DNA from 4 places in the Bradyrhizobium sp. CCGB20 genome. Region 1 is predicted to be linked to each of the others. Evidence: predicted binding sites of a transcription regulator. Region 1 holds the regulator's gene; each other region holds the start of a gene.
What was found. Region 1 encodes PhoB, which activates phosphate uptake and scavenging genes when phosphate is short. Its sites were predicted from a motif close to TGTCATNNANCTGTCAT; they were not measured.
Positions count from the first base shown of each region.

Region 1 (7,981 bases):
TAAACGGGCACAGGGGATCGGCGTGGCAGAGATGGCCGTTCAGAGCGATGTAATCGACGACGCCGGACCGTATGACCGCGCCAAGGCCTTGAGCGCGTTCAAGCTCGGCGACGTCACCTTCTACTGGATCACGCGGCTCTCCGCGATCTCGGTGCTCCTGATCCTCGGCGGCATCATCCTTTCGCTGATCGTCGGCGCCTTCCCGGCGATGAAGGAATTCGGCATCTCCTTCCTGTGGACGCAGCGCTGGGCGCCGTCGGCCGATCCACCGGTTCTCGGCGCGCTCGGACCGATCTACGGCACGCTCGTGACCTCCTTCATCGCGATGCTGATTGCCATTCCCGTGGGTCTTGGCATCGCCATCTTCCTCACCGAGCTCTGCCCGCAATGGGCGCGCCGCCCGATCGGCATGGCGATCGAACTGCTCGCCGGCATTCCTTCGATCATCTACGGCATGTGGGGCTTCTTCGTGCTGGGCCCGTTCCTGGCCAACACGTTCCAACCCTTCATGATCAGGATCTTCGACGGCGTCCCCGTGCTGGGGGCGATCTTCGCAGGTCCGCCGTCCTATCTCAGCCTGTTCAACGCCTCGCTGATCCTCGCCATCATGGTGCTGCCCTTCATCACCTCGATCTCGGTCGACGTGTTCAAGACGGTGCCTCCGGTCCTCAAGGAGGCCGCCTATGGCGTCGGCTGCACCACCTGGGAAGTCGTCCGCAGCGTGGTGATCCCCTACACCCGCGTCGGCGTCATCGGCGGCGTCATGCTGGCCCTGGGTCGCGCGCTCGGCGAGACGATGGCGGTGACCTTCATCATCGGCAACTCGTTCCGCATCTCGTCGTCGATCTTCGCGCCGGGCACCACGATCTCGGCGGCGATCGCGTCCGAATTCGCCGAAAGCGACGGCCTGCACCAGTCCGGCCTGATCCTGCTCGGTCTCCTGCTGTTCGTGCTGACGTTCTTCGTACTCGCGGCTGCCCGGCTGATGCTGATGCGGCTGGACCAGAAAGCGGGGAAGTAACATGAACCCGATCTATTCACGCCGCCGCCGCAAGGACATCGTGATCCGCGGGCTCTGCTTCGGCGCCGCCGCCTTTGGCGTCACCTGGCTCGCGCTGATCCTGGTCACGCTGCTCTACAACGGCCTTGCGGGTTTGAACCTCGAGATCTTCGTTGCGGACACTCCGCCTCCGGGTTCGACTGAAGGCGGCTTGCGCAACGCGATCGTCGGCTCGCTGATCATGACCGTGCTCGGTGTCGGCATCGGTGCGCCGCTCGGCTTGTTCGCCGGTACCTATCTCGCCGAGTACGGCCGCAACGACAAGCTGACCTCGGTGATCCGTTTCATCAACGACATCCTGCTTTCGGCGCCCTCGATCATCATCGGCCTGTTCATCTACGGTGCGGTGGTGGTGCCGATGCGCGGCTTCTCGGCGATCGCCGGCAGCCTTGCGCTCGCCGTCATCGTCATTCCGGTGGTGCTGCGCACGACCGAGGACATGCTGCTGCTGGTGCCGAACGCGCTGCGCGAGGCGGCGTCCGCGCTCGGCCTGCCGCGCTCGCTGGTGATCAAGCGCATCGCTTATCGTGCCGCCCGCTCCGGCCTCATCACCGGCGTGATGCTGGCTACCGCCCGCGTCGCCGGCGAGACCGCGCCGCTGCTCTTCACCGCGCTGTCGAACCAGTTCTTCAGCCTCGGCCTGAACAAGACGATGGCGAACCTGCCGGTTACCATCAACAACTTCGTGCAGAGCCCCTACGCCTACTGGAAGCAGCTCGCCTGGAGCGGCGCCTTGCTGATCACGTTGACCGTGCTTGCCCTGAACATTGGCGCGCGCCTCCTTAGCGCCGAGAGGACTGCAAAATGAGCGAAATGTCTGTTTCCGTCAGTACGCCCGCCGTTCAGCACGGCTCGCAGCCGCTGCCCGAGGCGCCCGCCAAGGTGACGGTTCGCAACCTCAACTTCTACTATGGTGAGCACCACGCGCTGAAGAACATTAACCTGGCGCTCGGCACCAACCGCGTCACGGCGTTCATCGGCCCGTCGGGTTGCGGCAAGTCGACCCTGCTGCGCATCTTCAACCGGATGTACGACCTCTATCCGGGCCAGCGCGTCACCGGCCAGCTCATGCTCGACCAGACCAACATCCTCGACCCCAAGCTCGACCTCAACCTGCTGCGCGCCCGCGTCGGCATGGTGTTCCAGAAGCCGACGCCGTTCCCGATGACGATCTACGAGAACATCGCGTTCGGCATCCGTCTCTACGAGAAGATCTCGAAGTCCGAGATGGACGACCGCGTCGAGAAGGCGCTGCGTGGCGGCGCGCTGTGGAACGAGGTCAAGGACAAGCTCAACGCCTCCGGCCTGTCGCTCTCCGGCGGCCAGCAGCAGCGCCTCTGCATCGCCCGCACGGTCGCGGTGCGGCCCGAGGTCATCCTGTTCGACGAGCCCTGCTCGGCGCTCGACCCGATCTCGACCGCCAAGGTCGAGGAGCTGATCCAGGAGCTGTCCGAGAACTACACGATCGCGATCGTCACCCACAACATGCAGCAGGCGGCGCGCGTCTCCGACAAGACCGCCTTCATGTATCTCGGCGAGCTGATCGAGTTCGACGACACCAGCAAGATCTTCACGTCGCCGACCGACCGGCGCACGCAGGATTACATCACCGGCCGGTTCGGCTGAGGAGACGGGACATGGGTTCTGAACATACCGCAAAGGCCTTCGATACCGACCTCCAGGAACTCACCCGCCTGGTCGCGGAGATGGGCGGGATCGCCGAGCGCATGATCGTCGATTCCGTCGACGCGCTGATCCGCCGCGACGTCGCGCTCGGTCAACGCGTCGTCGCCATCGATGCCGATCTCGACGCACTCCAGAAGAAGATCGAGGAGCGCGCCGTGCTCACCATCGCGCGCCGCCAGCCGATGGCTGTCGATTTGCGCGAGATCGTCGGTGCCATGCGCGTCGCGACCGATCTCGAGCGCATCGGCGACCTCGCCAAGAACATGGGCAAGCGCGTCGCGGCGCTGGAGACCGATTTCCATCCGCTCAAGCTGTTCCGCGGCCTCGAGCACATGACCGACCTCGTGCAGCAGCAGGTCAAGTCGGTGCTGGACGCCTATGCCGCGCACGACCTGCCGGCGGCGATGGCGGTGTGGAAGGGCGACGAGGAAGTCGACGCCATCTGCACATCGCTGTTCCGCGAACTCCTCACCTACATGATGGAGGATCCGCGCAACATCTCGTTCTGCATCCATTTGATGTTCTGCGCCAAGAACATCGAGCGCATCGGCGACCACGCCACCAACATCGCCGAGACCGTGTTCTACATGATCGAGGGACAGGCGATCACCGACAAGCGGCCGAAGGGCGACATGACGACCTTCGCCACGACGGTTCCGAATACTTAAGGAGCGACGACCCGATGGGCGCACGCATTATGGTGGTTGAGGACGAGGAAGCTCTCACCGAGCTGCTTCGCTACAATCTCGAAGGCGACGGCTATGACGTCGAGACGGTGATGCGCGGCGACGACGCCGACACCCGTCTCAAGGAGCACATCCCCGATTTGATCGTGCTCGACTGGATGCTGCCGGGACTGTCCGGCATCGAGCTGTGCCGGCGGCTTCGTACCCGCCCGGAGACCAAGCAGCTCCCGATCATCATGCTCACCGCGCGCGGCGAGGAGAGCGAGCGGGTGCGCGGACTTGCGACCGGCGCCGACGACTACATCGTCAAGCCGTTCTCGGTGCCCGAGCTGCTGGCGCGCGTGAAGGGCCTGCTGCGGCGCGCAAGCCCGGAGCGGCTCGCAACCGTGCTCGCCTATGGCGACATCGAACTCGACCGCGACAAGCGCCGCGTGGCGCGCTCGGGCCGGCCGATCGATCTTGGTCCGACCGAATATCGCCTGCTGGAGTTCTTCCTGGAGCATCCGGGCCGGGTGTTCTCGCGCGAGCAACTGCTCGACAGCGTCTGGGGCCGCGACATCTATATCGACGAGCGTACCGTGGACGTACATATCGGCCGCTTGCGCAAGCTGCTCAATCTCGGCCGCGAGCAGGACCCGATCCGCACCGTCCGCGGCGCCGGCTACGCGCTCGATGATCGCTTTGCGAAGGCAGAGCAGGCGTAGGGTTTGCGGCGTGACGTTGGCAGACTGATCCAGCGGGCTGCCGCCGCATTCTCCGGTGTCGTCCCTGCGAAAGCAGGGACCCATAACCACAAAGAGTGGTTTGGCGAAGACTCGGAGTGACCATCCCGCGGGATAAGTGCGCCTTGGGATTATGGGTCCCTGCTTTCGCAGGGACGACATCCGATTTGTTGAACCGTCTTAGCGCGACCACTGGCCGCGCGCTGATGACCTCAGCGTGGACCCGGCTTCGCCGGCGCGCGCCGGCGATCCGCTGCGGGCTGATACGCCACGCGCGAGTGCTGGGCGCAGTAGGGCAGGCCGGAGAGCGCCTTGCCGCCGCAGAAGAAGAAATCCGGGCTCGAGGGATCGCCGACCGGCCAGTGGCAGGTCGCCTCGTTCAGCTCCAGCAGCGACAGCCGCTGGCTCATCGGCACCACGTTGTCGTAGGTGACCGGTTCGGCCTCGACCTCGACCTCGAAGGCCTGCGCCAGCGCGGTGTTGCCGCGCGCGATCGGCCGGGTCACCCGCATCATGTGCTGCGCGGGACGCGCCTTGCGCGGCCGGGGCGCTGCGGACGAGGGGCTCTTTGCGCGGCCGGACAGGCCGAGCCGGTGCACCTTGCCGATCACCGCGTTGCGGGTCACGTTGCCGAGCTCAGCGGCGATCTGGCTGGCCGAAAGTCCGGCCTCCCAGAGCTTTTTCAGCTGCTCGACGCGATCATCTGACCAGGTCAAAACCGTCATTGCACCCTTTCCTCCGCCGGCGCCTGCCATCCTGGGGCCGCACAGCGAATGCCTAAGCTTCGAAAAACCCGTGCCGTCAGAATCCCTTAAGGCTCGCCGGGCGCGCCAGATGCGCCCGAACGCTTACGCCGGTACATGAGGACTTAGAGGATCAGAACTGCTGCACGAGATGTCGTATCTGACAAGCCAAACGCTACAATATGGCGTGACTCACGCGCAAGAGTCCGCCGACTCGCTTCCACATGTTCCGTCGCGAAAATACGCAAAATCACCACCGCAAGACTACGGATTCAGCATTTCGCGAGGCTTTCCAGGCGGCATTGACACCCGTTTCACCAGGCATAAGATGGTCCTGCGTGCCGCCCTTAAAAGGCGGCACGTTTCGTTTTCCGGGCCGGTCAATGGTGCGTTGCGCAATGCACGCTCACACCGTCCGCAACAATCAAGTGATCGTCATGACTAACAGCGCAGCGCCGCATTTGCTCCCCGTTTTCGCCAGGTCCGACCTCGGTTTCGAGCGCGGCGAAGGCTGCTGGCTGATCGCGACCAACGGCGAGCGTTATCTCGATTTCACCTCGGGCGTGGCGGTGAATGCGCTCGGCCACGCGCATCCTGCGTTGGTCAAGGCGTTGCAGGAGCAGGCCGCCAAGCTCTGGCACATGTCGAACCTGTTCCAGAGCCCGGATGGCGAGAAGCTTGCGGCGCGTCTGTGCAACGAAAGCTTCGCGGACTTCGTGTTCTTCTGCAATTCCGGCGCTGAAGCGCTGGAGGGTGTGATCAAGCTGGTCCGCCATCATCACTTCTCCAAGGGGCATCCGGAACGTTATCGCATCATCACCTTCGAGGGCGCCTTCCACGGCCGCACGCTGGCAACGCTGGCTGCGACGGGGTCTGCAAAATATCTCGAAGGTTTTGGTCCGCCGATGGACGGTTTCGACCAGATCCCGCACGGTGACATCGAGGCCGTGAAGAAGGCGATTGGTCCGCAGACCGCCGGCATCCTGATCGAGCCGATCCAGGGCGAGGGCGGCGTGCGTTCGGCGACCCCCTCCTTCCTCAAGGCGCTGCGCCAGCTCTGCGACGAGAAGGGCCTGCTGCTCGCGTTCGACGAGGTGCAGACCGGCATGGGCCGCACCGGCGATCTCTTTGCGCACAGGCGCACCGGCGTCACGCCTGACGTCATGTCGCTGGCGAAGGCGCTCGGCGGCGGCTTCCCGATCGGCGCGGTGCTGGCGACTGCGGATGCGGCTTCCGGCATGGGGCCCGGCTCGCACGGCTCAACCTTCGGCGGCAACCCGCTGGCGATCTCGGCTGCGAACGCCGTGCTCGACGTCATGCTCAAGCCCGGCTTCTTCGATCACGTGCAGAAGATGTCGCTGCTGCTCAAGCAGAAGCTCGCCTCCGTGATCGACCGTCATCCCGACGTCGTCAGCGAAGTGCGCGGCGAAGGCCTCCTGATCGGCATCAAGGCCGTGGTGCCCTCCGGCGATCTCGTCGCGGCGCTGCGCGACCAGAAACTGCTCACGGTCGGTGCCGGCGACAATGTCGTGCGTTTCCTGCCGCCCCTGATCGTCAGCGAAGCCGAGATCGAGGACAGCGTCGGGCGGCTCGAACGCGCCTGCACTGCGCTTGCGGGCACCAAGCGGGCGGCAAGCTGATGAGTAACTCCCCCAAGCACTTCCTCGATATCAACGAGCTGCCGCTGTCGGAGCTCAAGCGCATGCTCGCCGCATCCTCCGCGATGAAGGCGAAGCAGAAGGCGCAGCAGCCCGTGAAGCCGCTCGAAGGCAAGACGCTGGCGATGATCTTCGAGCGCCCCTCGACCCGCACGCGCGTGTCGTTCGACGTCGCGATGCGCCAGCTCGGCGGCGAGCCCATCATGCTCACCGGCGCCGAGATGCAGCTGGGCCGCGGCGAGACCATTGCCGACACCGCGCGCGTGCTGTCGCGCTATGTCGACGCCATCATGATCCGCATCCTCAATCACGAGGCCTTGCTGGAGCTTGCGGCAAACGCCACCGTGCCGGTCATCAACGGCCTGACGCGCCGTTCGCACCCTTGCCAGGTGATGGCCGACCTCATGACCTATGAGGAACATCGCGGCCCGATCGAGGGCCGGACGGTGGCCTGGACCGGCGACGACAACAATGTGCTGGCGTCCTGGGCCCATGCGGCCGAGCGCTTCAAGTTCAAGCTCAACGTCGCAACGCCGCCCGAGCTCGCACCGAAGAAGGTGATGCGCGACTTCATCAAGGCGACCGGGGCGTCGATCGTGCTCGGCACCGATCCCGAGGCCGCCGTGCATGGCGCCGACTGCGTCGTCACCGACACCTGGGTGTCGATGGGCGACAAGGAAGGCGAGCACCGTCACAACGTGCTCAAGCCCTATCAGGTCAATGCCAAGCTGATGTCGCTGGCCAAGCCCGATGCGCTGTTCATGCACTGCCTGCCCGCCCATCGCGGTGAGGAGGTCACCGACGAGGTGATCGACGGCCCGCAATCGGTCGTGTTCGACGAGGCCGAAAACCGCCTGCACGCACAGAAGGGCATTCTGGCCTGGTGTTTCGACGCGGTGAAGTAGGTTCGTCGGAGGCCGGCTGCCGACCTCACATAGAGCTGTCGTCCCTGCGAACGCAGGGACCCATACCGCGGAAGCTCTCTTGTGGCAGGCTGGCCGAGGCTAACAGTCTTCGCCAAACTGTAGCCTGTGGTTATGGATCCCGGATCGGCGCTCCGCTTCGCTACGCTTGTCCGGAACGACACTGAATTTGAGGCGGCCTGGTACGGTTCAACCTGCATCGGAACACACCACCCAGCGGCCCCTTCCATTTCCCGCCCTCCGACCCCAGATAGAGCGCCATGGTTTCCCAATCCCCTGACATGAATACCGGGCTCGAAGGCCCGGTTCGCGCACCATCAGCGGTTCCCATCGATGACGCTGTGCTGCCCTACGAGGTCGACGCGCTGGACGTGCGCGGGCGCCTGGTGCGGCTCGGTCCCGCGCTCGACGAGATCCTGACCAAGCACGATTACCCTGCGCCGGTCGGCAAGCTGCTCGGCGAGGCCATCGTGCTGACGACGCTGCTCGGCTCGGCGCTGAAA
Region 1 is NZ_JANADN010000001.1:8,929,277-8,937,257, reverse strand. Features, by position in the region: gene pstC (phosphate ABC transporter permease subunit PstC) at 32-1,021, shown strand; gene pstA (phosphate ABC transporter permease PstA) at 1,023-1,868, shown strand; gene pstB (phosphate ABC transporter ATP-binding protein PstB) at 1,865-2,686, shown strand; gene phoU (phosphate signaling complex protein PhoU) at 2,698-3,414, shown strand; gene phoB (phosphate regulon transcriptional regulator PhoB) at 3,429-4,136, shown strand; gene NLM15_RS42135 (GcrA family cell cycle regulator) at 4,367-4,879, opposite strand; gene NLM15_RS42130 (aspartate aminotransferase family protein) at 5,335-6,537, shown strand; gene argF (ornithine carbamoyltransferase) at 6,537-7,460, shown strand; gene NLM15_RS42120 (Hsp33 family molecular chaperone) at 7,739-7,981, shown strand, end outside.

Region 2 (7,981 bases), 4.6 Mb from region 1:
GTCCTGGGACGATTTGAAATTGTTTTTAGCGTGCGCAAAATATAAAAGTTTCCGCAACGCCGCGGAAGAACTCGGACTGACCTCCACCACGCTGATGCGCAGGATCGACCGGCTCGAAGAGAGCATCGACTGCAAGCTGTTCCTGCGCGACCAGAGCGGACTGACGCTCAGCGATGAAGGCGCCGCGATGATCGCCGACGTCGCGCATATGGAGCGTCATGCCTTCAACGTCTTCCGGCGTGCGTCGCGATCGTCGAACGACACCGCGGGCACCGTGCGTGTCGCGGTGACGGAAGGCCCCGGCAATTTCTGGATCCTGCCGCGGCTGATCGATTTCCAGAAGACCTATCGCAAGATCACCGTCGATCTGCGCTGCGCGATGGAGCAGGCCGACGTCGCAAGGCTTGAATCCGACATCGCGATCCAGCTCGAGCCGCCGACCAATCCCGACCTGATCGTCGCCAAGCTCGGCCGTCTGCACATCTATCCCTTTGTCTCCAGGGAATACGAGCGCCTCTACGGCGTGCCGACATCCCTGGCCGAGCTGACGGATCACCGCATCATCAAGCAGAGCGCGCCGCAGGTCGACGACGGCGCCTATGCCCGCGTGCTCGGACTGAAATCGCTCGAGGGCATCGTCGGGATCAAGACCAACTCCTCGGTCGGCGTGCTCTATGCGGTGGAGCGCGGCGCCGGCATCGGCTTCCTGCCGACCGTGTCGATCGCACTCGGCGCACCGCTCATTGCCGTCGATCTCGGCGTCAGCCACCACGCCGATCTCTGGCTCACCTATCACAAGGAATTCCGCAACTCCGAGCGCCACAAGATCGTGGTCGACTGGCTGAAGAAGATCTTCGATGCCAAGACCTATCCCTGCTTCCGCGACGAGTTCATCCATCCGAATGCGCTGGTGCCGATCATGACGGCTGCGCGCGAGGCCTTCGGGCTCACGGGTTCTGTCGCGGTGACGCCGACGTGAGCGCAGGTCGTTATTTTGAGCATGATCTCCGCGCAAACGCGGTCCGCGTTTGTCGCGAGGGAAAACCGCTGCACACTTTTCCGGATCATGCTCGCTTCACCACCGGTATTCGAAGCCGACCGTGCCCTGATGTGACGTCAGCTCGTTACGGAACTTGCCGTCGTAATTGACGTAGAGCCGCGCGGTGTTGGTCAGGCTGAGCGAGGCCGAGGCGCCGGCGTCCATGCCGTAGCGGCCCTCGCCGATGCCGGGCACGACGATGCTTTGAGTTCCGAGGCTGACCTGCACCGATCCCAGGTTCTGATAGAAATTGTCGACGAACTTGCCGTAGGCCGACAGGTCCAGAATCTTCTGATCGTAGATGAAGTAGCGCCCGATCTCCGCGCCGATCATCACGCGCGCGCGTGAGAGTGCAGTGGAGCCAACGTTCAATGGATCGAGCCCTCCGGACTCCTGGAACGCGACGCTGGTGGCGCGCACATATTCGAGCGCGCCCTTGGGCACGACGCGCATCTGGTCCTTGGTCCAGTAATAGCTGATCTCGGTCAGCGCACCGTCGACGGCGGCGCGATAGCCCGCGGTCGCAAGACCAGCGCCGGTGTCCCGGCTGGAATGGACCTTGCCGAAACCGTGCACCACCGCGAACGCCCACGTCCACGGTCCCTTGTCGACCGAGCCGTTGAAGCCGATTTGCGTCAGGTCGAGCGTCGCCGACTGCAGCGCCAGCGGCACGTCGACGTCGGTGTGGCTCTGGTCGATGGAGAAGCCGAGATTGACGCCCGGCGCGACCCGTGCGCCGAAGCCGGCAACGCCGCCAAAGGTCTTGCGCTTGTCGCCGACGAAATCGCCCTGCGCGTCGGTCCGCACCGAGATGGCGTAGCCCTCGAACCAGGTGCGATAGCGCGGATCTTCCGTGCTCGCCGAGGCGCCGCCGCCGCCGGGGTTGGTGCGGAACGCGCGGTTGACGCCGCCCGATGCCTGGTTGCCCAGCCGCTCCAGGAAATTCGAGCCGAGATTGAGCGCGGTGTTGCCGGCTGATAGGTCGTAATTGGTCGAGGTCGGGATCGGGACCGGGGTCGGCGATGCCGTAGGCGTCGGGGTCGGCGTGGGCGTCGGACTTTGCGCGAAGCCTGGCGTCGCCGACATCATCGCGACGAGCGCAAGCGCCATGACTGCAAAGGACTTGGCGGCAAAGGACTTGGCGGCAAAGGACTTGGCTGCAATGGTCCTGGCGGCCACAGCCGCGACCCGGCGGACACGGTCCAGCCCGATCGTCTGCCGTGTCCCGGACAGCTGCGAGGTGCAGCACATGATGACTAATCCCGAAGCAAAATGGCGGCCCGCAAAAATGCAACACGAGCTGCGGCACGTGCGGCGATTTGTGCCGAACTGCCACGGAGGGTCAACCAGTTGGCGCACCATGGCCGAGGCTATTGCCCGGATTGTGGTTCCCCTGCCACAGGTCGCAAATAGCAGACGGTGACATCCCGGCCGGCCTTGAAATCCGTGCGCGGCTTGCTAACGCGCGATTTTCATGTTGCAATATTGGACACAATCGGAATTGGCCGCTCGGCTGTGCGTTTCGCGACAATGAGACTCGAACAGACTTCCGGAAGCCCGTTTGTGGCGTGGCACGCGAAAAAGCGGCCGCGTCGTTTTTGTATCTAGTGGAGGAGACTGAGGATGCCGCAAAAGGGCACCGTCAAATGGTTCAACCCGACCAAGGGCTATGGGTTCATCAAGCCGAACGGCAGCGATAAGGACGTCTTCGTCCACATCTCCGCCGTCGAGCGTGCGGGACTTTCCACCCTCAATGAAAATCAGGTGGTTGAATACGACCTCGTGGAAAACCGCGGCAAAGCATCCGCGGAAAACCTCAAGGTTTCCTGATTTCTCTCGAGCCCAGGCGCGCGAGATCATGACGTTGCCCCCGGCTCTGCCGGGGGATTTTGTTTGCGAAGACGAATATTGTGCGAGGGCGCTTCAGCGCACCACCGGCGAAAGCAGAAAATTCTCCGACGGTCCGCTGCCGTCCGTCCTGCACACATCGCCCTCGATCTTGACCTTGCCGGTTGCGAGCAGCCGCAGCGCTTCGGGATAGATGCGATGCTCGACCTCAAGGATGCGCTCCGAGAGCGTGTCCGCGGTGTCGTGGTCGCTGACGGGAACCGCCCCCTGCATCACGATCGGGCCGGCATCGGTCTCGGGGATGACGAAGTGCACCGTCGCGCCCGACAGTTTGACGCCGGCGCGCAAGGCCTGACCGTGTGGATCGAGGCCGGGGAACGAGGGCAACAGCGAGGGATGGATGTTCAGCATCCGCCCGTACCAGGCCCTGGTGAATTCCGCGGTGAACAGGCGCATGAAGCCGCCGAGACAGATCAGCTCGATGCCGTGCTGATCGAGCGCCGCCTGCAGCACCTTTTCGAAGCCGGCGCGGTCCTTGCCGAACGGCTTGCTCTCGATCACCAGCGTGTTCACGCCGCTCGCCCTGGCCCGTTCGAGCCCGAGCGCATCGGCCTTGTTCGCGATCACGAGCGAGATCTCCGCCGGGAAATCCGGCGCGGCCGCAGCCCTGATCAACGCGGACATGTTGGAACCGCGGCCGGAGATCAGGATGGCGACGCGGCGCTTCATCACAGCGCCAGATCGAGGTGGCCGTTATAGACGACGCGGTGCTCGCCCTCGGCCGGGATCACGGTGCCGAGCTGCGCCACCGTTTCGCCGGCGTCGCTGAAGACCTGCACGACCTCGTCGACCTTGTCGGGCTCGACGATCGCGATCATGCCGATGCCGCAGTTGAAGGTGCGCAGCATTTCGAGCTCGGCGATACCGGCCTGCGCAGCCAGCCATTTGAACACCGGCAGCACCGGCAGGCGCGCGAGATCGATGCCGACGCCAAGATGGTTCGGCAGCACGCGCGGGATGTTGTCGGTGAAACCGCCGCCGGTGATGTGGGCAAGCCCCTTCACCGCGCCGGTCTCGCGGATCGCACGCAGGCAGGATTTGACGTAGAGCCGCGTCGGCGTCAGCAGCGCGCCGCCGAGCGTCATGACGGGCGCGAACGGCGCCGGCGCCTCGAAGCCGAGGCCGGACTGCTCGACGATCTTGCGCACCAGCGAGAAGCCGTTGGAGTGCACGCCCGACGAGGCCAGCCCGATCACGGCATCGCCTGCGGCGATGTCCTTGCGCGGCAACAGCGTACCGCGCTCCGCGGCCCCGACGGCAAAGCCGCCGAGATCGTAGTCGCCGTCCTTGTAGAGGCCGGGCATCTCGGCAGTCTCGCCCCCGATCAGGGCACAGCCGGATTCGCGGCAGCCTTCGGCGACGCCGGCGACGATCGAGGCGGTCGCCTCCGGGTCGAGCTTGCCGCAGGCGAAATAATCCAGGAAGAACAGCGGCTCGGCGCCCTGCACCACGAGGTCGTTGACGCTCATGGCGACGAGGTCGATGCCGATCCCGCCATGCAGCCCGGTCTCGATCGCGATCTTGACCTTGGTGCCGACGCCGTCGGTGGCGGCGACCAGGACGGGATCCTTGAAACCGGCCGCCTTGAGGTCGAACAGGCCGCCGAATCCGCCGATCTCGGCGTCGGCGCCGGGCCGTGCGGTGGCGCGCACCATCGGCTTGATCAGGTCGACCAGGCGGTTGCCCGCGTCGATATCGACGCCTGAATCGGCGTAGGTGAGGCCGTTTTTGCGGTCGGTCATGCCCGATTTCCAGTGGGTTTGCGGCTGGTTACGTCGAATTCCGGGGACACGCAATGGCTCGCATGGCGCACCTCCGTATACTATGTAGAGATATCAACCGGTTCAGCCTCGAAGGGGGCCGGATTCGAGGTCAGACCGGGTGCCAGGACGCGCCGCGTGAGTATTCCGAATATCATTACCCTGGGCCGCATCATGCTGGTCCCGATCATCGTCTGGGCGATCGTGTCGAGCCAAATGGAGGTGGCATTCGCCGTCTTCCTCATTGCCGGCATCAGCGACGCGGTCGATGGCTTCCTCGCCAAGCGCTTCAACATGACGAGCGAACTCGGGGCCCTGCTCGATCCGCTCGCCGACAAGGCCCTGCTGGTCTCGATCTACCTGGCGCTCGGCATCTGGGGCGACATCCCGCGCTGGATCGTGATCCTGGTGGTGTCGCGCGACATCATGATCGTCGCCGCCGTGATCGTGTCCTGGCTGTTCGACAAGCCGGTCGAGATGAAGCCGTCGAAGGTGTCGAAGCTGAACACAGCAGCCCAGGTGGCCTATGCGGCGCTGGTGCTGGCCTCCCTCGCCTTCGGCTTCAACCCGGCACCCTATGATAAGGTCCTGATGGGCCTCGTCACGGTCTTCACGCTCGCCTCCGTGTCGCTCTATCTTGTCGAGTGGCTGCGGCACATGAGCACTATCGAGGCCAAATGAGCCGGGATGCGGCCCCGCAAAAGGCCAACTCCCGCTCGATGAAGTCGACTCTCTTCAAACAAGCCGGCATGCCGGCACGGAGCAAAGCAAGCGTGGCAGGCCGCGTTCATCCCCGACAATTGGCGTTCTCGCTTCCGCATGCGGAGAGCCTCAGCCGGGACAATTTCCTCGAAGGCCCCGCCAACGCAGCCGGTCTTGCCCTCATCGATGCCTGGCCGGAATGGCCGAACCGGATCATGTGGTTGGCCGGCCCGGAAGGCAGCGGCAAGAGCCATCTCGCCGCGATCTGGGCCGAGGTTTCAGGCGCCCGCTCGACCGCGGCCAATGGGCTGACCGCCGAGACCGTCCCGGGCGCGCTCGCCACGGGGGCGCTGGTGGTCGAGGATCTCAGGGCCAGGGAGTTCGACGAGCGCGCCCTGTTCCACCTGATGAACCTCGCCCGCGAGGATGGCGCCTATGTGCTCTTCACCGGTCGCGAGGTACCGGCATCGATCGAGATCGATCTGCGCGACCTGCGCTCGCGGCTGCGCGCCGTGCCCGTCATCTCGCTGCTGCCGCCCGACGACCAGCTCTTCCGCGGCCTGATCGTCAAATTTTGCGCCGACCGCCAGCTCGCCGTGGACGAGAGCGTGGTCGGCTACCTCGCCACCCGCCTGGAACGGTCTTCGGCCGCCGCGCGGGAGGCCGTGGAACGGCTCGACAGCGAGGCCCTGCGCCTCGGTCGCCCCGTCACTCGGGCGCTGGCCGCCGAGCTGCTTCGGGACGCCTGACCCGCCCCCGGCTCCAAGGCCGCTTGACGGGGCGCGGCGGCGGAACATCAATGTCATCGAAACGTCATCGGACTAACACATGCTCCCGGCGGTTTTGCGCGCAAGTCGCAAATTGGGGCGAACTGGATGGACCGACTTCTGATGGACTCTGCGCAAGCTGTTGAAATTAAAGAAAAATCTCCGGAGACCGAAGGCCTTCCGGCGATTGCCTCGAGCCCCGAGCGCTTCATCAATCGCGAGCTCTCCTGGCTGCATTTCAACCGCCGCGTCCTGGAGGAAGCGGTCAATCCCAGCCACCCCATGCTGGAGCGGGTGCGATTCCTGTCGATTTCAGCGAATAACCTCGACGAATTCTTCATGGTCCGCGTGGCCGGCATCAAGGCCCAGGTGCGCGAGGGCATTGCCGAGCGCAGCCCCGACGGCCTGACACCGTCGGAGCAGCTCGCGCTGATCAACCGCACCGTCTCGCAGCTTGCCTCCGACCAGCAGGCGATCTGGCGCGACCTGCGCGGCACACTGGCTGACGTCGGGATCGTGCTGGTCGACGGCAAGGACGTCACCAAGGCGGAGCGGACCTGGATCGAGGACTACTTCCTCAACAACGTGTTCCCGCTGTTGACCCCGCTCGCGATCGACCCGGCTCACCCCTTCCCGTTCATTCCGAGCCTCGGCTTCACCATCGCGCTCCAGCTGACACGCGCTGCCGACGGCAAGCAGATGAACGCGCTGATCCGCATGCCCGGCAAGATCGACCGCTTCATCCGGTTGCCGGCCGAGGGCAAGGTCGTCCGGCTGATCTCGCTGGAGCAGGCGACCGGGCTGTTCATCAACCGCCTGTTCCCCGGCTACAATCTCCACGGCCAGGGCGCCTTCCGCATCATCCGCGACTCCGAGCTCGAAATCGAGGAAGAGGCCGAAGACCTCGTCCGCCTGTTCGAGACCGCACTGAAGCGCCGCCGTCGCGGGTCGGTGATCCGGCTCGAGATCGACGCCAAGATGCCGGAGGAATTGCGCAGCTTCGTACAGCATGCGCTCTCGGCCGCCGATGACGAGGTGTTCCTGGTCGACGGCGTCCTCGCCATGAACGAGCTCTCGCAGCTGACCCGCCTCGACCGGCCCGATCTCGAATTCACCCCTTACGTGCCGCGCCATCCCGAGCGCGTGCGTGAGCACGGCGGCGATATCTTCGCCGCGATCCGGCAGAAGGACCTCGTCGTCCACCACCCCTACGAATCCTTCGACGTGGTCGTGCAGTTCCTCCAGCAGGCCGCGCGCGACCCCGACGTAGTCGCGATCAAGCAGACGCTCTACCGCACCTCCAACAACTCGCCGATCGTGCGTACGCTTGCCGAGGCTGCCGAAGCCGGCAAGTCCGTCACTGCGCTGATCGAACTCAAGGCACGCTTCGACGAGGAGGCCAACATCCGCTGGGCGCGCGACCTCGAGCGCGCCGGCGTGCAGGTCGTCTACGGCTTCCTCGAACTGAAGACGCACGCGAAGCTGTCGATGGTGGTGCGCCGCGAGGGCGGCGGCCTCACGACTTACGTCCACACCGGCACCGGCAACTATCACCCCGTCACCGCGCGCATCTACACCGATCTCTCCTATTTCACCTCGGACCCGACCATCGGCCGCGATGCCGCGCGCGTGTTCAACTTCATCACCGGTTATGCCGCGCCGAGCGACCTGGAAAAGATGGCGGTGTCGCCGCTGACCTTGCGCAAGCGCATCATCGAGCACATCCAGGGCGAGACGGCGCATGCGCGGCATGGCCGGCCCGGCGCGGTCTGGATGAAGATGAATGCGCTGGTCGACCCCGACAT
Region 2 is NZ_JANADN010000001.1:4,360,891-4,368,871, reverse strand. Features, by position in the region: gene NLM15_RS20070 (LysR family transcriptional regulator) at 1-979, shown strand, start outside; gene NLM15_RS20065 (autotransporter outer membrane beta-barrel domain-containing protein) at 1,076-2,290, opposite strand; gene NLM15_RS20060 (cold-shock protein) at 2,663-2,869, shown strand; gene purN (phosphoribosylglycinamide formyltransferase) at 2,963-3,616, opposite strand; gene purM (phosphoribosylformylglycinamidine cyclo-ligase) at 3,616-4,689, opposite strand; gene NLM15_RS20045 (CDP-alcohol phosphatidyltransferase family protein) at 4,846-5,388, shown strand; gene NLM15_RS20040 (DnaA ATPase domain-containing protein) at 5,481-6,158, shown strand; gene NLM15_RS20035 (RNA degradosome polyphosphate kinase) at 6,300-7,981, shown strand, end outside.
Region 2: the regulator PhoB is predicted to act here: its motif matches at 6,210-6,226, upstream of NLM15_RS20035 (RNA degradosome polyphosphate kinase).

Region 3 (7,981 bases), 170 kb from region 1:
CTGCGCGGCCGCCTGTTCGGCAAGGAGGCGCGGACGTGACGGGGCCGCAGGAGATCGACACCGCGCGGATTCGCGCGCGCTACCCCGATGTGTTCGACCGGCCGGCCTCGGCGCGGCTCGCTATGCCGGCGATGATCGTCGCGGCGTTCGCGATCCTGGTTTACGGCCTCGTCGATCTCGACTTCTCGCCGTCGCGCTTTTTCGCAGGGCTGAACCAGCTCGGCTGGATCAGCCTGATGATGATCCCGCCAGATCCCGGCTCCTCGTTGCCGATCTATCTGAAGGCGCTGGGCGAGACGCTGTCGATCGCGCTGCTCGGCACGACGCTGGCCGCCGTCTTCGCGCTTCCGGTCAGCCTGCTGGCCGCGCGCAACGTGGTGCCGTCGAAGATCCTGCGCTTCCCCGTCCGACGTTTCCTGGATTCGATCCGCGGCGTCGACACGTTGATCTGGGCGCTGGTGTGGATCAACGTCGTCGGGCTTGGCCCGTTCGCCGGCGTGCTCGCCATCGCCGTGTCGGATTTCGGCGCGTTCGGCAAGCTGTTCTCGGAGGCGATCGAGGGCGCGGACCAGAAACAGGTCGAAGGCATCCGCGCCTCCGGCGGCAGCGCATTGCACGAGATCCGCTTCGGCCTGCTGCCGCAGGTCCTGCCCGTCATCGCCGGCCAGGTGCTCTATTTCATCGAATCCAACACCCGCTCGGCCACCATCATCGGCATCGTCGGCGCCGGCGGCATCGGGCTCCAGCTCGCCGAGCAGATCCGCGTGCTGGAATGGCAGAAGGTGTCGTTCCTGATCCTGATGATCCTGGTCGCGGTTGCCGCGATCGATTTCATCTCGGGCAAGCTGCGTTTTGCGATCATCGGGCGAAGGGCTGTGGCGTAGTCACAGCTGCCGTAGGGTAGGCAAAGCGCAGCGTGCCCACCATTTCGATCGAGATATTGAGAAAGACGTGGGCACGGCGCAAATGCGCCTTTGCCCACCCTACGATTCCGGATTCGCGGAGAGAGAGCCGCCCCTACGACTCCACCAGGAACTCCACCCGTTCCGCCGCAAACCGCGAATGCTTCGTCACCAGCGGCTTGCCCTGGAGATCGTGGTCGGTCGCGTCGACCACCAGGATCGGCCGTCCGAGCGGCAGATCCAGCCGCGCGGCGTCGGTCGCGTCGACGATGCCGGCGGTGATCCGGGTCGCGCCGCGGCTGTAGTCGCGGACGCCGTAGTGCTCGAGCAGTTTCGTCATCGAACGCGTCGCGGCGAACACGTTGCCCGCGCCCGGGAACAATTCCGCCGACAGCCAGGTGGTGGAGACGCAGATCGGCGTGCGGTCGGCAAGCCGGATCGCCTCGATCCGGACCAGCGGCGCGCCGGCCTTCAATCCCAGTTCCCGCGCCAGCTCGCGGGTCGCGACGTCTTCGGACGCCTCGATCAAACGGCCATGCGGCTCGCGGCCGTCGGCGCCGACGATCTCGGAAAAGCGGGTGCGCGAGCGCAGCGGATAGGCGAGGCGCTGCGCCTCGACATAGGTTCCGCTGCCGCGTTCGGCACGCACGATGCCGCGCTCGGCAAGCGCGGCGAGCGCGCGCCGCACGGTGTGGCGGTTCACCCGATAGGTTTCGGCGATTTCCATCTCGCCCGGCAGCTTGTCGCCGGCCGCAAAGCGCCCGTCGGCGATGCCGCGCTCGATGCCATCGGCAACGAGGCGCCACAGCGCGACGCCCGAAGAGGCTGTGTCCTGCATGCTCATGTTGCCGCGAAGCCTACTTCAGAAATCACACGTTTGTCACGAAACAGTCATGGCGCTTCCGTATCAAGTTGTCTATTATCATAGACAACTTGGATTCGGCAAGTTCTGTCAAAAGCTCGGTGGATTTGGTGACCCAGCACAACAACCAGCAAGCCCAGCGCAAGGCCGCGATGGCCGTGCTGGCGCACGCGGAGGCGGGCGAGATCGCCGCTCGCCTCCGCGCTCTCGTCCTGCCGGCACATCAGGAGCTGCGTGCGCCGGAAAACGGCCTCGTCATGCTGCGCGGCCGGGTCGGCGGCGATGGCGCGCCGTTCAATCTCGGCGAAGCGACGGTGTCGCGCGCGGCGGTCCGGCTCGCGAGCGGCGAGGTCGGCTTCGGCTACACGCTGGGACGCGACGGCGAGAAGGCGCGGCTGATCGCGCTGTGCGATGCGCTGGTGCAGTCCGGTGAATTCGGCGAGGCGGTGGAGCGTGACGTTATCGCGCCGTTGCGCGAGCAGCTTATGCTTGAGCGCGCGCGGGCGGCGGCCGAGACCGCCGCGACGAAGGTTGATTTCTACACCATGGTGCGCGGTGAGGGGTGAGGCCATGACCACGATTGCGGAACTGCCGCCGGGGTTCGCCGACAAGGTGTTGTCGGCGCAATCGACCTTTCGTTCGGTCATGGACGCGATGGCGCGGCCGGGCTCGGTCCAGCGCATCGTGCCGATGGCAGGGGCGCCCGGACCGATGATGCGCGGCACCGCCGCGATCGCGCTGACGCTGTTCGACCATGACACACCGCTCTGGCTCGATGCGCGCATGTCGGAAAGCTCCGACGTGACAAAATGGCTCAAGTTCCACACCGGCGCGCCGGTCGTGCAGGACTCGTCGATCGCGAGTTTCGCTCTGATCAGCGACGGCACGGCGCTGCCGGTGCTCGAGCGCTTCGCGCTCGGCACGAACGAATATCCGGATCGCTCGACCACAGTCATCCTCCAGGTCGATCACCTCGATGCAGGGCGCAGTTTCGAGCTGCGCGGCCCCGGCATCGATGGTGTCGCGACGCTTCAGGCGTCGATCAAGCCTTTCGACCTGTTCGAGCGCCTGCGGTTCAACGAGGCATTGTTTCCGCGCGGCATCGATGTGGTGCTGGTCGCCGATGACGCCGTGGTTGCGATCCCGCGCACCACGCGTGTCGTGAACAAGGGAAGCTAGTCGCATGTATGTCGCAGTCAAAGGCGGCGAGCGCGCCATCGACAACGCCCATCGCCTGCTCGCCAATGCGCGGCGCGGCGACAAAAGCGTTCCGGAAGTCACGCTCGACCAGATCTCGGAACAGCTTGGCCTCGCCGTGGACCGTGTCATGAGCGAAGGCTCGCTCTATGATCGCGAGCTCGCTGCGCTCGCCATCAAGCAGGCGCGCGGCGATCTGATTGAGGCGATCTTCCTGGTCCGCGCCTTCCGCGCCACGCTGCCGCGCTTCGGCGCGAGCGAGCCGGTCGACACCGGCGCCATGCGGGTGCAGCGGCGGGTGTCGTCGACCTTCAAGGACATTCCCGGCGGGCAGATCCTCGGGCCGACCTTCGACTATACGCATCGCCTGCTCGATCCGACCCTCGCTGAAGGCTTTGTGCCGGAAGCGCCGGCAACCGCCGAGGCCTCGACCGCGGCCACGCCGCGCGTGACCGACATTCTCGGCCGCGACGGACTGATCGAATCCTCGCCGCAGGCGGAAGACGGCGCCAGCGTCGGCGACCTCACGCGCGAGCCGCTGAACTTTCCGGCGGACCGTGATCTGCGCCTGCAAAATCTTGCGCGCGGCGACGAGGGCTTCCTGCTGGCGATGGGTTATTCCACCCAGCGCGGCTATGGCCGCAACCATCCCTTCGCCGGCGAGATCCGCTTCGGCGAGGTCGAGGTCGAATTCTCTGCGGAAGACGTCGGCTTCGCCGTGCCGCTCGGCTCGATCGAGCTGACAGAATGCCAGATGGTCAACCAGTTCAAGGGCTCCGCGACGGAGGCGCCGTGCTTCACCCGCGGCTATGGCCTCGCCTTCGGCCAGAGCGAGCGCAAGACCATGTCGATGGCGCTGGTGGACCGCGCGCTGCGCGCCCGCGAGTTCGGCGAAGAGGCCGTCGCCCCGGCGCAAGATGAAGAATTCATGATGTCGCATTCGGACAACGTCCAGGCGACCGGCTTCGTCGAGCATCTGAAGCTGCCGCATTATGTCGACTTCCAGTCCGAGCTCGGTCTGCTGCGCAAGCTGCGCCAGGAATTTGCCGAGGCCAATGCGCCCGATGCCATGAAGGAGGCCGCGGAATGAACGCGCCCGCCTACAATTTCGCCTATCTCGACGAACAGACCAAGCGGATGATCCGCCGCGCGATCCTGAAAGCGATCGCGATTCCCGGCTATCAGGTGCCGTTCGCCAGCCGTGAAATGCCGATGCCCTATGGCTGGGGCACCGGCGGCGTGCAGGTGACCGCTGCGATCCTTGGTCCGCAAGACACGCTGAAAGTCATCGACCAGGGTTCGGACGACACCACGAACGCGATCTCGATCCGCAAGTTCTTCGCCAAGACCGCGGGCGTCGCCACGACGACGTCGACGATCGATGCAACCGTGATCCAGACCCGTCACCGCATTCCCGAGACGTCGCTGCACGAAAACCAGGTGCTGGTCTATCAGGTGCCGATCCCCGAGCCCCTGCGCTTCCTCGAGCCGCGCGAGACCGAGACGCGGCGCATGCATGCGCTCGCCGAATACGGCCTGATGCATGTCAAGCTCTACGAGGACATCGCCCGCTTCGGTCACATCGCGACCGCCTACGCCTATCCGGTCAAGGTGAACGCGCGCTATGTGATGGATCCGTCGCCGACGCCAAAATTCGACAATCCCAAGATGGACAATTGCCCCGCGCTGCAATTGTTCGGCGCCGGCCGCGAGAAGCGCATCTACGCGATCCCGCCTTATACGCAGGTGGTGTCGCTCGATTTCGAGGATCACCCGTTCGAGCCGTATCGCTTCAACGCGCCCTGCGCGCTGTGCGCCGCCGAGAATTCCTATCTCGACGAGATCGTCACCGACGACAAGGGCGGGCGGATGTTCGTCTGCTCCGACACCGATTACTGCGAGGGCCGCCAGGCCGCCGGCCATCACGGCAGCCTCAGCGCCGCGCCGTACAAGGAGAAGTCGGGTTCCCATGGTTGATCAAGACATGCTCGAAAACGACCAGCCGCTGCTGGTCGCGGAGTCCCTCAGCAAATCCTACGGCCGCATTGCCGCGTGCCGCGACGTGTCGTTCTCGCTCTACCCCGGCGAGGTGCTGGCGATCGTCGGCGAATCCGGTTCGGGCAAGTCGACGCTCTTGCAAATGCTGTCGGGCCAGCTCGCGCCGAGCGCCGGCCACGTCTCCTATCGAATGCGCGACGGCATCACCCGCGATCTCACGACCTTGGGCGAAGCCGAGCGGCGCTTCCTGTTCCGCACCGATTGGGGCTATGTGCACCAGGATCCCGCGCAAGGCCTGCGCATGGCGGTCTCGGCCGGCGCCAATGTCGGCGAACGGCTGATGGCGGTGGGCTGGAATCACTACGGCCGCATCCGCGATACCGCGTCGGACTGGCTGACGCGCGTCGAGATCGACATCGCCCGCATCGACGATGCGCCGCGCACCTATTCCGGCGGCATGCGCCAGCGTCTTCAGATCGCGCGCAATCTCGTCACCGAGCCGCGGCTGGTGTTCATGGACGAGCCGACCGGCGGTCTTGACGTCTCCGTGCAGGCGCGCCTGCTCGACCTCGTGCGCAGCCTCGTCGCCGAGCTGCATCTCGCCGTCATCATCGTGACCCACGATCTCGCGGTGGCACGCCTCCTGTCGCATCGCGTGATGGTGATGAAGGGCGGCCGCGTCATCGAAACCGGTCTCACCGACCAGGTGCTCGACGATCCCCGCGAGCCCTACACCCAACTCCTCGTCTCCTCGATTCTGCCGCCATGAGCTTTCCCAAATGAGCTTTGCAATGACCGCCATGATCGACATCGCCGCCGCGAAGAAGACCTTTACGATGCACCTGCAAGGCGGCATCGAATTGCCCGTCGTCAGCGGCGTGACGTTCCACGTCAATCCCGGCGAATGCGTCGTGCTGTCGGGGCCATCAGGCGCCGGCAAATCGTCGATCCTGAAGATGATCTTCGGCAATTACCGCTGCGACTCCGGCCGCATCGGCATCCGTCATCGCGGCGCAGTGGTCGATCTCGCCACCGCCGAGCCGCGGCAGGTGCTGAACATCCGCCGTTCCACCATCGGCTATGTCAGTCAGTTCCTGCGCGCGGTGCCGCGGGTTGCGACCATCGATGTCGTCGCCGAGCCTTTGATCGTCAACGGCATGGCCCGTACTGATGCGCAGGCGCGCGCGGGCGCGTTGCTGCACCGTCTCAACATTCCCGAGCGCCTGTGGCAGCTTCCGCCCGCGACCTTCTCGGGCGGCGAGCAGCAGCGCGTCAACATCGCGCGCGGCTTCATCTCGGAGCTGCCGATCCTGCTGCTCGACGAGCCGACCGCCTCGCTCGATGCGGCCAATCGCGCCGTCGTGGTCGAGCTGGTCGCCGAGAAGAAACGCCAGGGGGTCGCCATGGTCGCCATTGTCCATGACGACGAAATCCGCCATCTGATTGCCGACCGTATCGTTGACGTCACCAGTTTTGCCGCCGCCGCCTGAAGGAAGAGGGAAATGAACGCCAAGCCGAAGGAATCCGTGATCACCAACGCCAGGATCGTGCTGGCTGACCGGGTGATCGAGCAGGGCTGGCTCGCTCTTGCCGACGGACGCATCGCCGAGATCGGCGAGGGCAGGGCGCCTGCCGGTGCAGAAGACGCCGGCGGCGATTTGATCATGCCCGGCCTGATCGAGCTCCACACCGACCATCTCGAAGCGCACTACGTGCCGCGCCCAAAGGTGTTCTGGAATCCGGTCGCGGCCGTGATCTCCTATGACGGCCAGCTCGCGACCTCGGGCATCACCACCGTGTTCGACTCGCTCCGGGTCTGGCGCGAGGACGGCGCCGAGGAAGTCGATGGCCGTGCCGGCGTGCTCGCCGCCGCGATCACGACCGCGCGCGACGCCAGCCTGCTGCGCGCCGACCACTTCCTGCATCTGCGCTGCGAAATCCCGATGCCGAGCGTGGTCGAGGAAGCCAAGGAGCTGATCGACCGTCCGGACGTCAAGCTGATGTCGCTGATGGACCACACCCCCGGCCAGCGCCAGTTCCGCGACGAGGTCAAGCTGCGCGACTACTATCGCGGCAAGGGCGGCGGCAAGACCGATGCCGAGCTCGACGAGCTGTTCGCAAAGCGCTTCGAGTATCAGAAGCTTTATGCTGCGGCCAACATGCGCGAGATCGTGGCGCTGGCGCACGAGTACAAGATCCCGCTCGCGAGCCACGACGACACCACCGAGGAGAACGTCGCGGATGCCGTGCGCGATCGCGTTTCGGTGGCGGAATTCCCGACCACGCTGGAGGCCGCGCGCGGTCTGCACCAGGCCGGCATCGACATCCTGATGGGCGCACCGAACGTCGTGCGCGGCGGCTCGCACTCCGGCAATATCGCCGCGGTCGATCTCGCCCGCGAGGGTCTGCTCGACATCCTGTCGTCGGACTACATTCCGTCCAGCCTGCTGATGGCCGCGCTGCAATTGCCGGAGCATGTGCCGGCGATCAGTCTTCCTGCGGCGGTTCGCACCGTGACGAAGGCGCCCGCCGAGGCGGTTGGCCTTACCGACCGCGGCGAGGTCGCGACCGGCAAGCGCGCCGATCTGATCCGTGTGCATGTCGCAGGCGACGTTCCCGTGGTCCGCAGCGTCTGGCGCGAAGGACACCGCGTCGCATGAGCGAGATCGGCGCCATGGCCGAGGACGCGGCAGGCGGGATCGGACCCGGGCGGCTCGTGCTCGTGGTCGGTCCGAGCGGCGCCGGCAAGGACACGCTTTTGCGGCTCGCGCAGGCGGCCTGTGCGGACGACCGCGATGTCGTCTTTCCGCGCCGCGTCGTCACCCGCGCATCCTCCGCCGACGAGGACAACATTGCGGTGAGCCAGGACGACTTCCGTCGCGGACGCGAGCATGGCGATTTCGCCGTGCATTGGGAGGCGCACGGGCATTCCTATGCCCTGCCGCTCGAAATCAACGACGATATCCGGGCCGGTCGCGCGGTCGTCGCCAATGTCTCGCGCACGGTGATCGGCGCGCTGCGC
Region 3 is NZ_JANADN010000001.1:8,759,472-8,767,452, reverse strand. Features, by position in the region: gene phnE (phosphonate ABC transporter, permease protein PhnE) at 1-39, shown strand, start outside; gene phnE (phosphonate ABC transporter, permease protein PhnE) at 36-884, shown strand; gene phnF (phosphonate metabolism transcriptional regulator PhnF) at 1,018-1,746, opposite strand; gene phnG (phosphonate C-P lyase system protein PhnG) at 1,866-2,330, shown strand; gene phnH (phosphonate C-P lyase system protein PhnH) at 2,335-2,943, shown strand; gene NLM15_RS41340 (carbon-phosphorus lyase complex subunit PhnI) at 2,948-4,051, shown strand; gene NLM15_RS41335 (alpha-D-ribose 1-methylphosphonate 5-phosphate C-P-lyase PhnJ) at 4,048-4,938, shown strand; gene phnK (phosphonate C-P lyase system protein PhnK) at 4,931-5,728, shown strand; gene phnL (phosphonate C-P lyase system protein PhnL) at 5,751-6,449, shown strand; gene NLM15_RS41320 (alpha-D-ribose 1-methylphosphonate 5-triphosphate diphosphatase) at 6,462-7,619, shown strand; gene phnN (phosphonate metabolism protein/1,5-bisphosphokinase (PRPP-forming) PhnN) at 7,616-7,981, shown strand, end outside.
Region 3: the regulator PhoB is predicted to act here: its motif matches at 1,781-1,797, upstream of phnF (phosphonate metabolism transcriptional regulator PhnF).

Region 4 (7,981 bases), 1.3 Mb from region 1:
GCACCCGCGACAGGCCATAGCCGCCGATCCCGATCAGCACCAGTGCGCATGCGACCGAGATCGTGCTGTTCCTGCACAGCACGCCAATGAGCCGCGTATAGCCCCGCTCGACCCGGTTATAGACGGCGTTGAAGCCGCGGTAGAAGAAATTGCGCTGCTCCGGCGGTACCGTCGGCCGCAGCCAGAGCGCACATTGCGTCGGCTTCAGCGTGGCCGCGTTGATGGCGGATAGAAGCGCGGTCGCCGCGATCACCAGCGCGAACTGCGAATAGATGCGCCCCGTGAGGCCGGCAAGGAACGAGGCCGGCAGGAACACCGAGATCAGCACCAGGGTGATGCCGACGATCGGCGCGAACAGCTGGTCCATCGCCCTGATCGCGGCGTCGTGGCCGTTCATGCCCTGCTCGATATTGTGCGCTGCGCCCTCGACCACGACGATGGCGTCGTCGACGACGATACCGATCGCGAGCACGATCGCGAACAGCGTCGACATGTTGATGGTGAAGCCGAGCGCCGCCATTGCCGCGAACGCGCCGATGATGGTCACAGGCACCGTGGTCGCCGGCACCAGCATCGCGCGCCAGTCCTGCAGGAACACCAGGATCACGACCAGCACCAGCAGGCCGGCTTCGATCAGCGTCATGTAGACCTCGTGCACCGAGGCCTCCACGAACTTGGTGGTGTCGAACGGCGTGTCGTATTTGATGCCTTGCGGGAAGCGCTTGGCGAGCTCCGTCATCTTCTTCTCGACGGCCTGCTCAACCTGGAGCGCGTTGGCGCCGGGCGACTGGAATACGCCGATGCCGGTGGCCGGCTGCTTGTTCAGCGAGAAGATCTGGCTGTAGGTCTGTGCGCCCAGTTCGACCCAGCCGACGTCGCGCACCCGCGTGACGTCGCCGCTGGTGCCCGTTTTGACGATGATGTTCTCGAACTGGGTGGCGTCGTCGAGCCGGCCGTTGACGTTGAGCGTGTACTGGAACGCCTGGCCCGGCGGCGTCGGCGGCGCGCCGACCTGGCCGGCGGAGACCTGCTGGCTCTGCTGCTGGATCGCGTTGATGACGTCCTGCGGCACGAGGTTACGCACTAGCAGCTTGTTCGGATCGAGCCACACCCGCATCGAATACTGGCCGGCGCCGAACACCGTGACGTTGCCGACGCCGGGCAGGCGCGAGAGCTCGTCGCGGATATTGATGGTGGCGTAGTTGCTCAAATAGAGGCTGTCGAACGTCTTGTCCGGCGAGGTCAGCGTGACGAACAGCAGGATCGAGGTCGACCGCTTCTGCACGGTGACGCCCTGGTTCTGCACCGCGCTCGGCAACTGCGACAGTGCGCTGGAGACGCGGTTCTGCACCAGCACCTGCGCGAAGTTGAGGTCGGTGCCGATCTTGAAGGTCACGGTCAGCGTATAGGTGCCGTCGGAGCCGCTGTAGGACTGCATGTAGAGCATGTCCTCGACGCCGTTGACCTGCTGCTCGATCGGCAGCGCCACGGTGTCGATCACGGTCTTGGCGCTGGCGCCGGGATAGCGCGTGGTGACCTGCACCGTCGGCGGCACCACGTCGGGATATTGCGCGATCGCGAGGTTGAACAGCGCGACGCCGCCGATCAGGATCATCAGGAGCGCGATGACGTTCGAGAGGACCGGCCGCTCGATGAAGAATTTTGAGATCATGGCTGGCAGCCCTTCACTTGGCCGACGCCTGCGGCTGACCGATCTTCGTCAGTTGCGGGTCGATCTTCTGGCCCGGGATCACGCGCAGCAGCCCCGCGATCACGACGCGGTCGTCCGGCTTCAAGCCGCTTTCGATCACGCGCAGGCCGTTATCGACAGGGCCGATCTGCACCTTGCGCTGCTCGACGACGTTGTCGCTGTTCACGACGAGAAGATAGCGGCCGCCCTGGTCGCTTCCGAGCGCGGTGTCGGGGACGAGGAGGGCGTTCTTCTCCTGGTCGAAGGGCACGCGGACGCGAACGAAATAGCCCGGCAGCAGCACCCGTTTGTCGTTGGGCACGACGCCGCGCACCGCGAGCGTTCCGGTCGATGAATTGAGGGTCGGCGAGACGTAGTCGAGGTGGCCTTCATGCGGATAGCCGGTCTCGGTCTGGAGGCCCACATGGATCGGTAATTGCTTGAGGTCGGCGACGGTCAGCCCGCGGCGGGCCGCTTCTGCGCGGATGCGCAGGACGTCCTGCTCGTTGACCGTGAAGTTCACCCAGATCGGGTCCAGCGCCACGATGGTCGCGAGCTGGGTCGGGGAGGAGAAGCCGACGAGCTCGCCGACCGAGACCAGGTGCGCGCTGACGATGCCGTCGAACGGCGCGGTCACGTTGGTGTAGCCGTAATTGACTTCGGCGAGCCTCGTATTGACCTGGGCCTGCTGGAGACTGGCTTGAGCGTTGTCGCGGGTCGATGTCGATGTGTCGAGCGTGGACTGCGAGACCACCTGGCGCTGCACCAGATCGGTCTGTCGCCTGAAATCGGCTTCGGCCTGCTTCAGCGTCGCCTGCGCGCCGACCTCGGCGGCCTTCGCCTGCTCGAGCTTGAGCTTGTAGGTCTCAGGCTCGATCAAGAACAGCTGGGTACCCTGCTTGACGAAGCTGCCGTCCTGGTAGTCGATCGATTGCAGAAAGCCCTGCACGCGCGCGACGAGATCGACGCTCTTGATCGGCGCGGTGTTGCCGGTGGCCTCGACATAGCGGGTCACCGCGCGCTCCACGGGCGTCGCGACGTCCACCTTCGGCGGCGGCGGCGCCACGAACGTGTTCTTGTCCTCGCAGCCGGCGAGCGCCACCACGACCACGGCTGCGGTCAGTACCCGCCCGATATGTCTCCACGCTCCGTTCCGTTGTGCGAGGTCAGCGGGATTCGCGCAGGTCATTCGGTGGCCCCCGATTATTGTCTGTCGGTGCGGCAGGCTATCAACAAATGCCCGGCCGTGGAACACCATAGCCATGGCGGTCGCCGGCCTTGCACTGCAAACGCAGCTGTGGCCTTTGACGGATTTGTCATGACAAACCGCTTTTCACCGAGCGCACGATCGGCCAGAATTGTGTCAAAGGCCGAGTGACGCAGCGCGAGGCATCGAAGAAGAAAAGGTGAGGAGAACATGACATGCCAACGCTCGTCCAATCGGCTCTTGCCGGTCTCGTTCTTGCGGCTTTGGTCGCCATGCCAGCGCTAGCCGATGGTTTGAAGGACGACATCGCGCCGACCGGCAAGCTGCGGGTCGCGATCGCGATCAGCCCCGCGGGCGGTGCGTTCTGGTCAACCAAGGCCGAGGCGGGATATGCTGGCGTGCCGGTCGATCTCGGCAAGGAGATGGCCGCGCAGCTCGGCGTGCCCGTCGAATATGTCGTGCACCAGAATTCCGGGCAGATCACCGATGCGGCCGGCAAGGGGACATGGGACGTCACCTGGCTCCCCAAGGACCCCGAGCGCGAGACCAAGATGATGTTCGGCCCGATCTACGAGGTCGCCGACGCCACCTACATCGTCAAGCCGGGTTCGAACGTCACCAATTTCGCCACGCTCGACCAGGCGGGCATCAAGGTCGCGGCCGTCAACGCCACGACCACCATGCGTGGCGCCATCGCGCATCTGAAGAATGCGAAAGTCACGGGCTACCAGACCTATGACGAGATCTTCGGTTTGCTGAAAGCCGGCGAGATCGACGCCTTCGCGCTGTCGCGCGACCAGCTCAACAAGATGGCGCAGAAGATTCCCGGCACACGGGTGCTGGACGAGACGTTCAAGAAGACGGTGACGGCCGTCGCCGTGCCGCTCGGCCACAGCCAGGCATTGGCCTTCGTCACCAAATTCATGACGGACGCGACGACCAACGGCACGCTGCGCAAGGCCTATGACAACAATGGCCTGAAGGACACGCCGATCCGGACGGAGTAACGGCGCGGAGTCTTGAACTTGCGCCGCAGCCTCGTATGGCGTGCGGCTCGCGATCGATTCGGCCAAGGTGAGAAATCTTGTCTGATCAACTGCGCAAATTGTCCTGTGCGTCAAACTGACACAGCTCTGTCATCGCGCGCCGCTAATCTCCCGAAGGTCGGCGTCAATTCCTTCGGGGCAACAGAACAATGAAATCCAGATTTCTGACGACGGTCGCGTTTTTCGCGGCCGCGACGGCACTTGCGTGCAGCATTCCCGTCCACGCGGACGATTTCGGCCGGGACGGCGACCACGGGCGGGATCAGGACCGCGGTCATCACCGTCATCCGCATGACATCCACACCGAGACGCCGATCAAGCATCTCGTGATCATCTTCAACGAGAACCGCTCGTTCGATCATTACTTCGCGACCTATCCGAACGCGGCCAATCCGTCGGGCTCGATCCCGTTCGTGCCGAAGCCGCATACGCCGAAGGTGAACAACCTCGTTACGGCGAACCTGCTCGTCAACAATCCGAACAACAGCCCGGCCAACGGCACCGGCGCGACGGCCCCGTTCCGTCTCGACCGCACCCAGGCCAACACGCGCTCGCAGAATCACTCCTACACGCCCGAGCAGCAGGCCGTGGACAACGGCAAGGAAGATCTGTTCCCGAAATTCACCGGCCGCGGCACCGCCGGCGGCGCCGGCGCGTTCGGCACCAACGGCCAGGTCATGGGCTATTTCGACGGCAACACCGTCACGGCGTTCTGGAATTACGCCCAGCACTTCGCCATGAGCGACAATGCCTGGACCGACACCTTCGGTCCGTCGACGCCGGGTATGCTCGAGGTGATCTCCGGCCAGACCAACGGCGTGCAGAACATCGTCGGCACGTCATCGTCGATCGCCGACGGCCAGGGTGGCCTGACGCTGATCGGCGACACCGATCCGAGCAACGATCCCTGCTCGAGCACGACCAGCACCATCCTGATGGACGGCAAGAACATCGGCGACCTGCTCAACGCCGAGCACATCAGCTGGGGCAGCTTCATGGGCGGCTTCGACCTGACGCTCAAGAATGCCAACGGCACCACCGGTTGCGGCCGCAGCACCTTCTCGAGCAACGTCAACGGCACCGTCGTGGACTACATTCCGCACCACGCCTGGTTCCAGTATTACAAGTCGACCGCCAACCCAACCCACGCGCGTCCGAGCTCGGTGCGTGCGATCGGTCATACCTATGATCTCAACGGCAAGGTCGATCCGGCCAACCACGGCTACGATGTCGAGGATTTCTACGCCGCGGTGAAGGCCGGCAATTTCCCCGCCGTCTCCTACATCAAGATGTCGGCCTACCAGGACGGTCACGCCGGCAACTCCGATCCGCTCGATGAGCAGGCCGGCAATGTCGAGTTGATCAACTTCCTCCAGAAGCAGCCGGAATGGCGTGAGACCGCCGTCATCATCACCTATGACGACTCCGACGGCTGGTACGATCACCAGTACGTCGCGCCGAAGAGCGCCTCGTACGACGCAACCGCGGATCAGGTCAACGGTCCGGGCCTTTGCGGCCTCGGTCCCAACAAGCAGCCTGCGCCAAAGGGCCTGGTTGGCAAGCCGGTGAACGGCCGCTGCGGTCCGGGCACGCGCATTCCCTTCATCGTGGTCTCGCCCTACGCCAAAACCAACCACGTGAGCAGCACCTACATCTCGCAGGCCTCCGTGGTGCGGTTCATCGAGGACAACTGGCTGCGCGGCCAGCGCCTCGGCGGCGGCTCGTTCGACGCCAGCGCCGGCTCGATCATCGACCTGTTCGATTTCGATCATGATCACAGCCACGACTACCGCACGGACGCGCTGTTCCTCGATCCGACCTCCGGCACGGTGATCACCAGCCCGCCGGACGAGCATCACCACCACTAGTCCAACGGGACGCTTTGATGAATAGCCGCACCATGTGGCTCTTCGGCGCCGGCCTGCTCTGTCTGGCCGGCGCCGTCCTTACCGCCGGGACGCAAGGACGCGCGGAGACAAACCAGCCGGGCATGAACCCGAATCCGGTTCGCCTCATGCGTCCGCCCGTCGCGCCGTTGTCTTCGATGGCGCAACTCGGCAAGGAAATCTTCTACGACGCCTCGCTGTCGTCGTCCGGCGCGCTCTCATGCGCCTCCTGTCACAGCCCGGATCGTGCCTACGGTCCGCCCAATGACGGGCCGGTGATGCTCGGCGGCGCCACCCTGTCGCGGCAAGGCGCGCGCGCGGTGCCGTCGCTGACCTATCTCGATCGCCATCCGAACTTCAGCATCGGCCCTGACAAGGGCGACGACGACAACATCGTCGATCTCGCGCAGATGGCCGCAATCGGCCAGCAAGCCGCGCGCACGACGAAGACCGCAGGCGGCACCGGCGCGTCGGCGAACATCGTGCCGCAAGGCGGCTTGTTCTGGGACGGCCGCGCCGACACGCTTCAGGACCAGGCGCTGTTTCCGCTGCTCGATCCCAACGAGATGGACGGCGGCAGCGCCGAGATCGTCGCGGACAAGCTGCGCCACGCGCCTTACGCCAACCGCTTTGTCGAGCTGTTCGGCGCAGGTGTGATCAGAAATCAGCGGCTCCTGATCGCGGAGGCGATGTTTGCCGTCGCGCGCTATCAGGGCGAGGAGCCGAGCTTCCATCCCTACACCAGCAAGTACGATTACTGGCTCGAAGGCAAGGCGCGGCTGTCCGAAAGCGAGCTGCGCGGCCTGCAAGCATTCAACGATCCTGACAAGGCCAATTGCGCCGGCTGCCACACCTCGGCGCCGACCCGCGACGGCCTGCCGCCGCTGTTCACCGATCACCAGTACGAGGCCCTCGGCGCGCCGCGCAATGCAGCGCTCGCCGGCAACCGCGATCCCAATCATTTCGATCTCGGCGTCTGCGGTCCGCACCGCACCGACATTCCCGAGCAGACGCAATATTGCGGCATGTTCCTGACGCCCACGCTGCGCAACACGGCGACGCGTCACGCCTTCTTCCACAACGGTGTCTTCCGCAGCCTCGAGCAGGTGCTCGATTTCTACAATTTTCGCGATACGAATCCGGAGAAAGTGTTTCCGCATGACGCCGACGGCACGGTGCGGAAATACGATGACCTGCCGCAGAAATATCATGCCAATGTCGATGTCACCGATCCGCCGTTCGATCGTCACCCCGGCGACAAGCCGGCGATGACCGAGCAGGACGAGGCCGACATCATCGCGTTCCTGAAAACCCTGACGGATGGCTACAAGCCGGAGAACTAGAAAGCCCGTCCAGCGGCGCTGGAGCGTCGTCCTGCCCCTCAGCGCGGCTTGATCTCCGCGTACTTCGCCATCGCCTTCTCGAACTTCCGGTTGAACAGCCACATCGCGGCGAGGATCTCTCGGAAGCTGGCCGATGTTCTCGCCCGATCGGCCTGCCCGAAAGCAAAAATGCTGTTGTTGCGCAGGTGCTTCATGATCGTGGGGCTGGACACCCTGTAGTTCAGGAGATCGCCCGATTTGAGCGCGGACCGCGTCGGGGTGGGAACGATCTGGATCAGCTCGAACAGCTTCATCTGGTCGATCGGGTCGGGCAACGTCTTCACGATTCCCGGGATCTCCCGGAAGACATCCGCGTGCGCGTTCATCAGGCCGTCGCGCACGTTGGTCCAGTGGTTGAAGCGGTGATCGGTGCCGCGGGCGCGCGCCTCTTCCTTGTCGTCGCGCGCGTTCAGCTCCGGATCGGCTGCCGCGATTTCGGGCTTGATCGCCTCCCATTTCCTGCGGCCGTTGCGGTCCTCGGACGGGCCGGTCTGGAAGCTGCCCATATAGGTGTTCGAACGCCCGTTGCGGACATTCTGCTTGCCGTTGGTCTCGGCGAAGAACAGTCCGAGGCTGATCCGGCCGGCAGCTTCGGCGTGAGCCGGTGCAAGCCCCTTGGCGCGCGCAATCGCGACGGCGAGATCGACGACGTCCTTGAACGGCGTTGCCGAGTCCTGCGCACCCGCGGGCGGCGCCTCTATGATGTCGAACAGTTTTGAATATTCGTCGATCAGCGGCTCGATGTCCGCGTCGAAATAGGCCGGTGGTAT
Region 4 is NZ_JANADN010000001.1:7,595,096-7,603,076, reverse strand. Features, by position in the region: gene NLM15_RS35755 (efflux RND transporter permease subunit) at 1-1,672, opposite strand, end outside; gene NLM15_RS35750 (efflux RND transporter periplasmic adaptor subunit) at 1,686-2,879, opposite strand; gene NLM15_RS35745 (ABC transporter substrate-binding protein) at 3,113-3,904, shown strand; gene NLM15_RS35740 (phospholipase C) at 4,093-5,811, shown strand; gene NLM15_RS35735 (cytochrome-c peroxidase) at 5,829-7,172, shown strand; gene NLM15_RS35730 (hypothetical protein) at 7,211-7,981, opposite strand, start outside.
Region 4: the regulator PhoB is predicted to act here: its motif matches at 4,021-4,037, upstream of NLM15_RS35740 (phospholipase C).